DNA from 2 places in the Oceanobacillus sp. CF4.6 genome. Region 1 is predicted to be linked to the other one. Evidence: predicted binding sites of a transcription regulator. Region 1 holds the regulator's gene; the other holds the start of a gene.
What was found. Region 1 encodes LexA, which represses DNA repair genes until DNA is damaged. Its sites were predicted from a motif close to CGAACATATGTTCG; they were not measured.
Positions count from the first base shown of each region.

Region 2: the regulator LexA is predicted to act here: its motif matches at 2,036-2,049, upstream of ACHABU_RS09850 (DNA polymerase IV).

Region 1 is NZ_JBIMEX010000017.1:40,219-44,644, reverse strand. Features, by position in the region: gene ACHABU_RS19350 (DUF896 domain-containing protein) at 63-296, opposite strand; gene ACHABU_RS19345 (YneB family resolvase-like protein) at 389-1,027, opposite strand; gene lexA (transcriptional repressor LexA) at 1,310-1,933, shown strand; gene ACHABU_RS19335 (N(5)-(carboxyethyl)ornithine synthase) at 2,040-3,020, opposite strand; gene ACHABU_RS19330 (plastocyanin/azurin family copper-binding protein) at 3,406-3,780, opposite strand; gene ACHABU_RS19325 (hypothetical protein) at 3,837-4,283, opposite strand.
Region 2 is NZ_JBIMEX010000005.1:89,254-93,679, forward strand. Features, by position in the region: gene dacB (D-alanyl-D-alanine carboxypeptidase/D-alanyl-D-alanine endopeptidase) at 177-1,538, opposite strand; gene ACHABU_RS09845 (YjcZ family sporulation protein) at 1,722-1,841, shown strand; gene ACHABU_RS09850 (DNA polymerase IV) at 2,070-3,320, shown strand; gene ACHABU_RS09855 (peptidylprolyl isomerase) at 3,437-4,105, shown strand; gene ACHABU_RS09860 (sensor domain-containing protein) at 4,296-4,426, shown strand, end outside.

The DNA of each region.
Region 1 (4,426 bases):
TCTTATAATTAGTTTATCAACCAAATTAACTTGAATGATTATTAAATATATTTTTAGTATTCTTAGTGTTTTTTGTTTCTTTCCTGAAGGTCTCGAACTTTTTGTGGGGTTACATCATTGCCTTCAGGATCTACGACGGTCATTGATTTAAACTGATTTTTGAATGAGCCTCTAACATTATTTAAATACTCTTCTCTCAGTTTTTTTTGTTCCACTTTTTCCTCATCGGATAAACCTTCATTTTTAGATTTTTTTGCCAATATATTAATCCGCTCCAGCTTTTCTTTCGATAGCATTTTTTTACCCTCCCGGTAAATTTAACAAAATTAAAAAGGCGGGAATTTTGTATATTCCTGCCTTTCCATCGTACTCTACCAAGATTGGATATTCAAGTATTTTGAGCTTCCCTATATCTCCTATGTACGGTAGCTTTAGATACATGATAGCCTAAACCGTTTAGCGTCTTAGTTATTTCATCAAAGGTAAGTTTATTTTCGCGTAGACGGATAACCTCTTCAATTGGAAAAGAAATACGTTCCTTGCCCGGAGCCTTATTGTTATTGGAAAGGTTGCGTCTCGGATCATATCCTTCACTTACTGCTTTTTTCATACCTCTTTTTATTTTCATATTATGAATTTTACGTTGATATTCTTCGACAATGCCTACAATCTGAAGCACCATTGAATCCGACTCCGTCAATTCCAGTTCACCATCATGAATTGCCGTATAAATGGAGATATTTAATTTTTGAAGCTGGTGAAATAGAGCGATTTTCGTATTCCCTCTGCCGAGTCTTGTTTCATCCTGAATCAATAAGCAATCCGCTTTCTTTTCAGAAAAATAATCCAACATTTTAAATATACCTTCCCGCTCGATTTCGTATCCACTCACCTGTTCTTCAATAGAGTCGATGACAGTAAAATTATATTTATCGGCAAGTCGGAGCAATTCCTGTTTTTGCCGCGTCAATGATGTTTCCTGTGTTTTCTTGTCTGTACTGACACGACAGTATATTACTGCATTCAAACCAATGCCCCTCTTTCATTAAAATTTACCCACTAATAATCATGGAAAAGTATAGGAAACCCAATGATAATGCAAAAGCAACTAAATAGAAAGCATCCGTTTTTGAAATTTTTTCAAACATGGTATAGTCCCCCTTTGAATTTTTTAGAACTATTGTTCGCCTATTTAAAGTATACTACCGAACATATGTCCTGTCAACGAATTTTAGAACGAATGTTTGCTTATACAATAATAAAATGGTAAACTATCATTAATAAATCCTATGTGAGAGGTGAGCACTAGATGACAAAACTTTCAAAAAGACAGCAAATGATTCTTGATTTTATAAAAAGTGAAGTTAAACAAAAAGGTTATCCACCCTCCGTTCGTGAAATAGCAGTAGCTGTTGGTCTTGCTTCAAGTTCGACCGTACATGGTCACCTGGAAAGAATAGAAAGCAAAGGTTTCATTCGAAGAGATCCTACCAAACCGAGGGCAATAGAAATTATCGACCTAAACGAAGAGAATCAGATCCCGAAAAACGAAGCACGCTATGCTCCTGTAATCGGTAAGGTAACTGCAGGGCTTCCTATTACAGCAGTTGAAAACATCGAGGAGTTTATTCCACTTCCTAGTTCTACTGCCAGTCCTGATGACAATTTATTTGTACTAGTCATTGATGGTGAAAGTATGATAGAAGCGGGAATACTTGATGGCGATATGGTAATCGTGAAACAGCAAAACACAGCTGATAACAGTGATATTGTAGTTGCTATGACAGAAGATAATGAGGCTACGGTGAAGCGTTTCTTCAAGGAGAAAGGCCATATACGTTTGCAGCCTGAAAATGCTACTATGGACCCTTTAATCTATCCTAATGTAACCATCTTAGGAAAAGTAATCGGGTTATACAGAAACATCCATTAACAAAAAGAGAGGCTTTACCAAATGTTGGTAAAACCTCTCTTTTTGTTTTCTATTATATAAAGGCAAAGCAGGAAGCTTCGGAAATCTAAAGGTCCCTATGGAGATGTCATACTTTTTCATACGTTTTATTATTCTGGTACTCAATAATTTTTTGATCCATTACTTTCCCATTTTCTACAATAATTGCGTTACTTAAAACTTCATTTTCTTTAACTCTGTCTTCGATAATAATATCAATATATTTAACTAGTTCTTTTCCAAGAATCTCAGAAACCGTATAGGCAAATAAAGCTGGGGAATGATCGACGATATAGTGAAGTACACCATCCACTATATAAGTTGGATTTTCTATTGATGTAGGAACACTCGATTCAATACCACCTTTTCGATCACAACTTACATCAATTATCATTGATGGTTTCTTCATTATCAAAAGATCCTCTTTATATATTAAATGATCATCTCTATTAATATCCCATAAAACCGCATTTACAACAACATCGTAACTCCCTAGCTCTTTTCTTAATAATTTCTCCATATTTCTATCGTATACAGTTACATCTGCACCTAATGAAGTTAATATTCTTGACGCTCCCCTAGCACTGTTTCCTCTTCCTATCAAAGCCACTTTGCAATCATATGGCATTTTTCCAAACAGGGAAAAGGCATGTAGCACCGAAGCTTCTCCAGCCATTTCATTATTTCTCCAGAAACTATGTCGACCTTGTTCAAACATATTCTCCCACGCTATTGCGGTAAGGCCATTTCCTGTTAATATATCAGTTATTTCTTGACTTTGTACCGTATGCACCCAACCAAATATTGTTTTTCCATGACTAAGTTCGTTTAAATAGCTAGCATCCCCTACTTTAGGATCACAGATTACATCTATGCTCAATATTTCACGTTTGGAAACAACGTTTGCTCCTGCTGATCTATAATCTTCATCTGTATAACCTAGCAAGTTACCATAGCCACTTTCAAAAAATAAAAATTTTTTATTTTTAATAGAAGCAATATGATGAGGTAATAAAGCTCTCCTTTTTTCATTTTCTTTCGTACTCATTAAAAACCCAATCTTTTTCATGTCAGTCATTCCTCCAATAGTTTTTATTAATTGAAAAACTAATCGATCCTTCACACCTGAAATGACTCTTTTACGTTATCTTTTGTATTTCACTTTACTAAAGTAAAGTATTAACTATTGTCATTGATTTTAGATAGCATCCGTATGCTTGTTACCATTTGCTACCAAACTACCTCTTTAGTATAACACAACTTCGAATAATTCCAGTGTACTAATACAAAAATATAATTCGAATCTAATATTTCAGTTTATTTATTCCTGAAACCTTGTTATTATTGCTGAACACTAATCCTTGGTACTACTTAAAAAAGAAAGGATTGACTCTTCAATCTCTCCTTTCTTAAGCTTATTATTTATATTTTAATAATTTTAACCCACCTCTGATTTACGAGGATGAAACTTCAATTATTCCGATCATGCCGGCCTCTGCATGCCCTGGGATTGTGCAAATATAACTGTATTCACCAGGAGAAACCGGAGTAAATGAAATTTCCTGTTGCTCTCCTGCCATGCTATGAACATGAATTTCATCATTATTCTTTTGGTGATTATGTGAACTATTCACTTCTTTTATTTTCAACTCATGTTCCAATTCTCCGATATTATCTAGAGTTATCGTTATCTCTTCTCCGGCTATTATCTGTGTATGACTTGGGGAAAAAGAGTATTCGTCAGCCTGTATCACTAAGTTGTTCGTACTCATACTGTGATGGTTGTTATTGCTATTCGGTGAATGTGAAGATGGAATCACTGATCCCATCTGATTATATCCGATAATAAAAAGTACAAATACTACGGTCATGACAACAGGATGACTCAGCAATAATGTGGGCTTTTTATAAATTCCTGTTGCATTAATTGAAACAGAATAATGATTGTACCGGTCAATAACAGGAACATGATTCTTATTAAAGTATTTTGGTGCTCAGGAGCAATCATTTCCCCTAGCATCGCACCCATCATCCCACCCATCATTCCCGCTAATGTTCCGTCTAAAACCGCCATCAAACCAATCGGCAAACCTGCAAGGAAACCGGCTGCAATTCCTATTATCATCGCCAATAGAGTGGAGGAAAACAAATCGCCTGCCAGTAGAATGCCAAGTATTACCCCCATGGTTAACCCAACACCCATCCCCAGTACCATCGAAATCATCATTCCGGTCATCACTGTTATTTTCTTTCGGTGATAGATAGTATTCCATATAATCCAAATCGTTAAAATAAAAATACCTATGAATGTAACATATAGTGAATTTGGCATCTATAATTCCCCTTTATGAATCTCGTCCTAATGGTTCATTATATGAAGAATAAAAACGTTCATTCATGGGAAATCATTTTCCTAAGTTTATTTTTTTACGCCGCTTTCAAATTTCTTTGTTTGTCACAGTAGACTTGCGATAT
Region 2 (4,426 bases), on a different contig from region 1:
AATAGAATCGGCCAATACGTTTATTGCATAAAAAGAAATTAAACAGACATTTAATAACTCCTAGCAATTCTGTAAATCAAATTGTAAAAAGGAGACATCGCAATTTACTTTTGCGATGTCTCCTCGGTTTCTAATAGGGGTTATGTTCACTCGTAATCTTTGCTAATAACCTTGCTTCAACCTTGCTTCGCTACAATTTCTATAATTTCGTCCTCAATCACTTTCCCGGCATCTTCATCGAGCAGATTATTTACCATGAGAGAAATAATCAACTTTTCTCCACTTTTTGTTTCCATGTACCCTGATAACGTGCTCACACCTTCGATGGTTCCTGTCTTCGCTTTTACTGTAAGACCTTTCATCCGATCCCTTAGTGTGCCGCCAACCATTCGATCTTCTGCTCCGGCGATTGGGAGTGCATGCAAAAATACTGGAAACCAGTCGCTTTTTTGCACTTCATATAAGAGATGTGAAATTTCATTAGCCGGAATCAAATTGCTATGGGATATTCCGGATCCGTCTTTGATTATGATACTTTTCATTTTCATACCAAATTGGGTCATTTCGTTTTTCAATACGTCTAGTCCTTTTTCCCAGCTCCCCTCCCCATGCCTTTTTTTACCCATTTCCTTAACCAAAATTTCACCGATCCCATTATTGCTTAACTTCATGAATGGAACCATCAACTCAGCAAGCGGCTTTGTACTGTATGATAAAAGTAATTTTGCATGTTCTGAAGCCTGACCTTGTTTTATGAACCCATTCCACGTAATGCCCTGCTTTTCTAAAGATTGTTCAAATAGCTTCATGGCATATTCAGTTGCTCCCCATATTGCCATCCATTCCTTTACTGGTTCTGAGTGAACGGAAATGTTGCCTTTAATTGTTATTAGGTTACCTCCATGTTCACGTTCGATAACCAGCTCGTCCTTAACATTTTCATTGATCGTTACAGCTTCGTTTCGGATTGTTATGTAATCGGTGCTAGGCAATATAGTAAGCGATGGCTTTTCTCCAACCTTTGCAGGACACACTTCGATCATGACAGAACCTGTATCATAATCATCATTCGGTGATGCCGTCAAAGCAGAAACCTGCGCTCCATAATAATACTGTTCGTCTGTCCACACTAAATCACGGGAAAGTCGAACGTCATCATACCACGTGTCATCTCCAACAATGTTACCTGTGATTTTTTCGATACCCTTTGCTTTTAGTTTTTCTGAAAATGCTTCGAAATCTTTCAGTTGTAACGTTGGGTCCCCTTTTCCAATGAGATAAAGATTTCCTTCAAGTGTATTGCCGTTTATTTCCCCATCCATTCTAATTTCCGTAGTGAATCTATAGTCAGCACCGAGCACATTAAGTGCAGCTGCACCAGTTAAGAGCTTCATATTAGAAGCTGGATGAAGACGAATGTAACTGTTATATTCGTACAATACTTCCCCAGTTGTTGCTGATCGAATACTCATTCCAATTAATCCGCCTTTTAGTTTTTCATCATTTTCTATGTAATATTTAATCGCATTCTTCATCATTGCTTTTCCTCCCTGCTGAGTGCACCGTTTTTTTAAAAGCCTTTTACATCATTCTACATCCTTTATTCGAATTCCTTTGACTACAAAGATTTAAATTCTTTTTTTCAACTTTAGTTTTAATGCCCTTCCTATTTATATCCATCTCCATATACTGTGTGTATACGAATATGGGAGGTGAAATTTATGGGTGACTATGTTGGTGGCCAATACGGCGGCAAAAAATTCGATAACAGTTTTGCTCTGATTGTCGTTCTATTCATCTTATTAATTATTGTAGGAACTTCCTTTGGAAAATCCTATTAAGATGGATGTCTGACTTTATCAGCTTTCCTCCTCTCACTAATAAACGGAATTTTTAAGGATGCATATGGCATCCTTAAAAGCTGTCCAGACTTGGGCAGCTTATTTTTATTGAATAGTAATTCAAATGGTTGGCTGCTTCTGCTTAACCTGCATTAAATTTCCAATTGATATTTTCTACAAAACTGCATATAATAGGAACAAACGTTCTTAATAGAGGGGTGTATTGATTTGGATTATTCTTCTTATCCTCGTAATGATGTACTTTGTATCGACATGCGTTCATTTTATGCAAGTGTGGAGGCAGTAAAGCTGGGCCTGGATCCTATGAAAACCTTGCTGGCAGTAGTAGGCGATCCAAATAGATCAGGGAGCATTGTACTCGCGGCCTCTCCGCAATTAAAACAAAAGTATGGCATTAGCAATGTCAGTCGTTTTTTTGAATTGCCGGACGACCCGGATATCCATATCGTCCCCGCCCATATGGCCGATTATCTTCATGTTTCCGTGGAAATAACGAAACTTATCAATCAATATGTACCTAAGGAAGCGATTCATCAATACTCCGTTGATGAAGTATGGGTAACGGTAAATGGTCTTCAGAAACTTTTTGGAAACCGCTTTGAAGTTGCAACTAAAATCAAAAGCGATATTTTAGAAAACTTTGGGATTACTTCTTCGGTCGGGATTGGGGATAATAAATTTCTGGCAAAAGTCGTGATGGATCTGCACGCTAAAAAGGTTGGGATTGCCGAATGCACTTATGAAGATGTGGAGGGAAAACTTTGGCCGTTTCCCATCGAAGACATCTGGGGCATCGGCGGGAGAATGAAACGCAACCTGAACCGCATGGGAATTGTCACCCTTGGCCAGCTTGCAAATTATAATCTAGAACATTTGAAAAAGCGGTACGGAATTATGGGGGAACAATTATATTGGCATGCATGGGGGATTGATTTAAGCCCTGTTTTCGGTAACTTCACAAAGCAGGAGCAAAAAGGTTATGGCCATGGAATTGCTCTGCTTCGTGACTACACCGAAGATGAAGTTGCCTATTGTATTCTCGATCTTTGTGAAGAAGTATGCCGCAGAGCTCGAACAGCACATAAAACAGGTAGAACCATTCATCTTGGCATTTCCTATTCGAAAGAAACCGGTGGCGGATTTTCCCGTTCCAAATCCATTGAGATCCCTACAAACGTGACCATGGACGTCTATCATGTATGTATGGAATTATTCAACGAATTTTATGACGGAAAAAGCAACATACGGCATGTATATGTCACCCTGACCAAATTAGTGGAAAAAGGGGAAACCCAGCTTGATTTATTTGAAGACCGCACAAAGAAAAACGATATCGGCTATGTCATGGATGCGATTCGTGATAAATATGGATCCACTGCAATTCTCCGTGCGTCCAGCTATACCGATGCAGGCGTTACATTGGATCGGAGTAAGAAGATTGGTGGTCATTATGCGTGAGAAAAAAGAAGGATATCGACCAAAAGGCCCGGAATCGCCCAGAGCTTTTTCATGTGTTAACAGGAATCGTTTACATGCTATACTATATTCATCACTGACAAATGAGGGGGTTTATGATGAGAAAGACAAAACAAGGTATACTTATTTTCGCATCCATACTATTCTGTTTATTTTTAGCTGCTTGTGGAAATCAGTCCGAAAATGAAACAGCAGACGATTCCGGTGAACCATCTGGTGAGGAAACAGAATACCCGGAAGTAGAAGAAAATCCAACTGTCACCATAGCAATGGAAAATGATGAGACAATCATGATAGAGCTGTACCCGGACATTGCTCCAAATACAGTAGCTAACTTTATTTCCTTAACAGAAGATGGCTATTATGATGGATTGAATTTTCACCGAGTAATTCCAGGCTTTATGATTCAAGGTGGAGACCCGAGTGGAGATGGCACTGGCGGACCTGGTTATTCCATCCCAGGAGAATTCAGTTCGAATGACTTTAAAAATGAGCTCGTACATGAACGTGGTGTTCTTTCTATGGCAAGATCCAATCAGCCCGATTCAGCTGGGTCCCAATTCTTTATTATGGCAGAGGATTCCCCACATCTTGATGGAGAATACGCTGCTTTTGGACAAGTTACAGAAGGAATGGATGTAGTCGATGCCATTGTTGCCGGGGAACGGGACGCATCAGATAAACCGCTGGAAGATCAAACAATGAAGACCGTGGAAGTAGACACAAAAGGATACGACTATCCAGAACCTGAGAAGATCAATAACTAAACATTATATAGTAAGGGCAGCTGAGAAACTTATTGTTTTCCAGCTGCCCCTCTTATTTTCCGGCATCAACAGTGCGTTCGTTTATATTAGTATAAAATTTTGTATTATATTGCGATATTTGTCACAAATAGTATAATAGAAATCTAGTACAATATAAGCAGGTCATATGTATGTGAGAGAGGTAAATCCAATGAGCTATACAACTAAGTTAGACGAGGCACATCAAAAACTGAAGGATATCGAATTTGCCCTGGATGCGTCATCTATTGTTGCAATAACGGACAGTAAAGGGATTATTCAGCATGCAAATGATAAATTTTG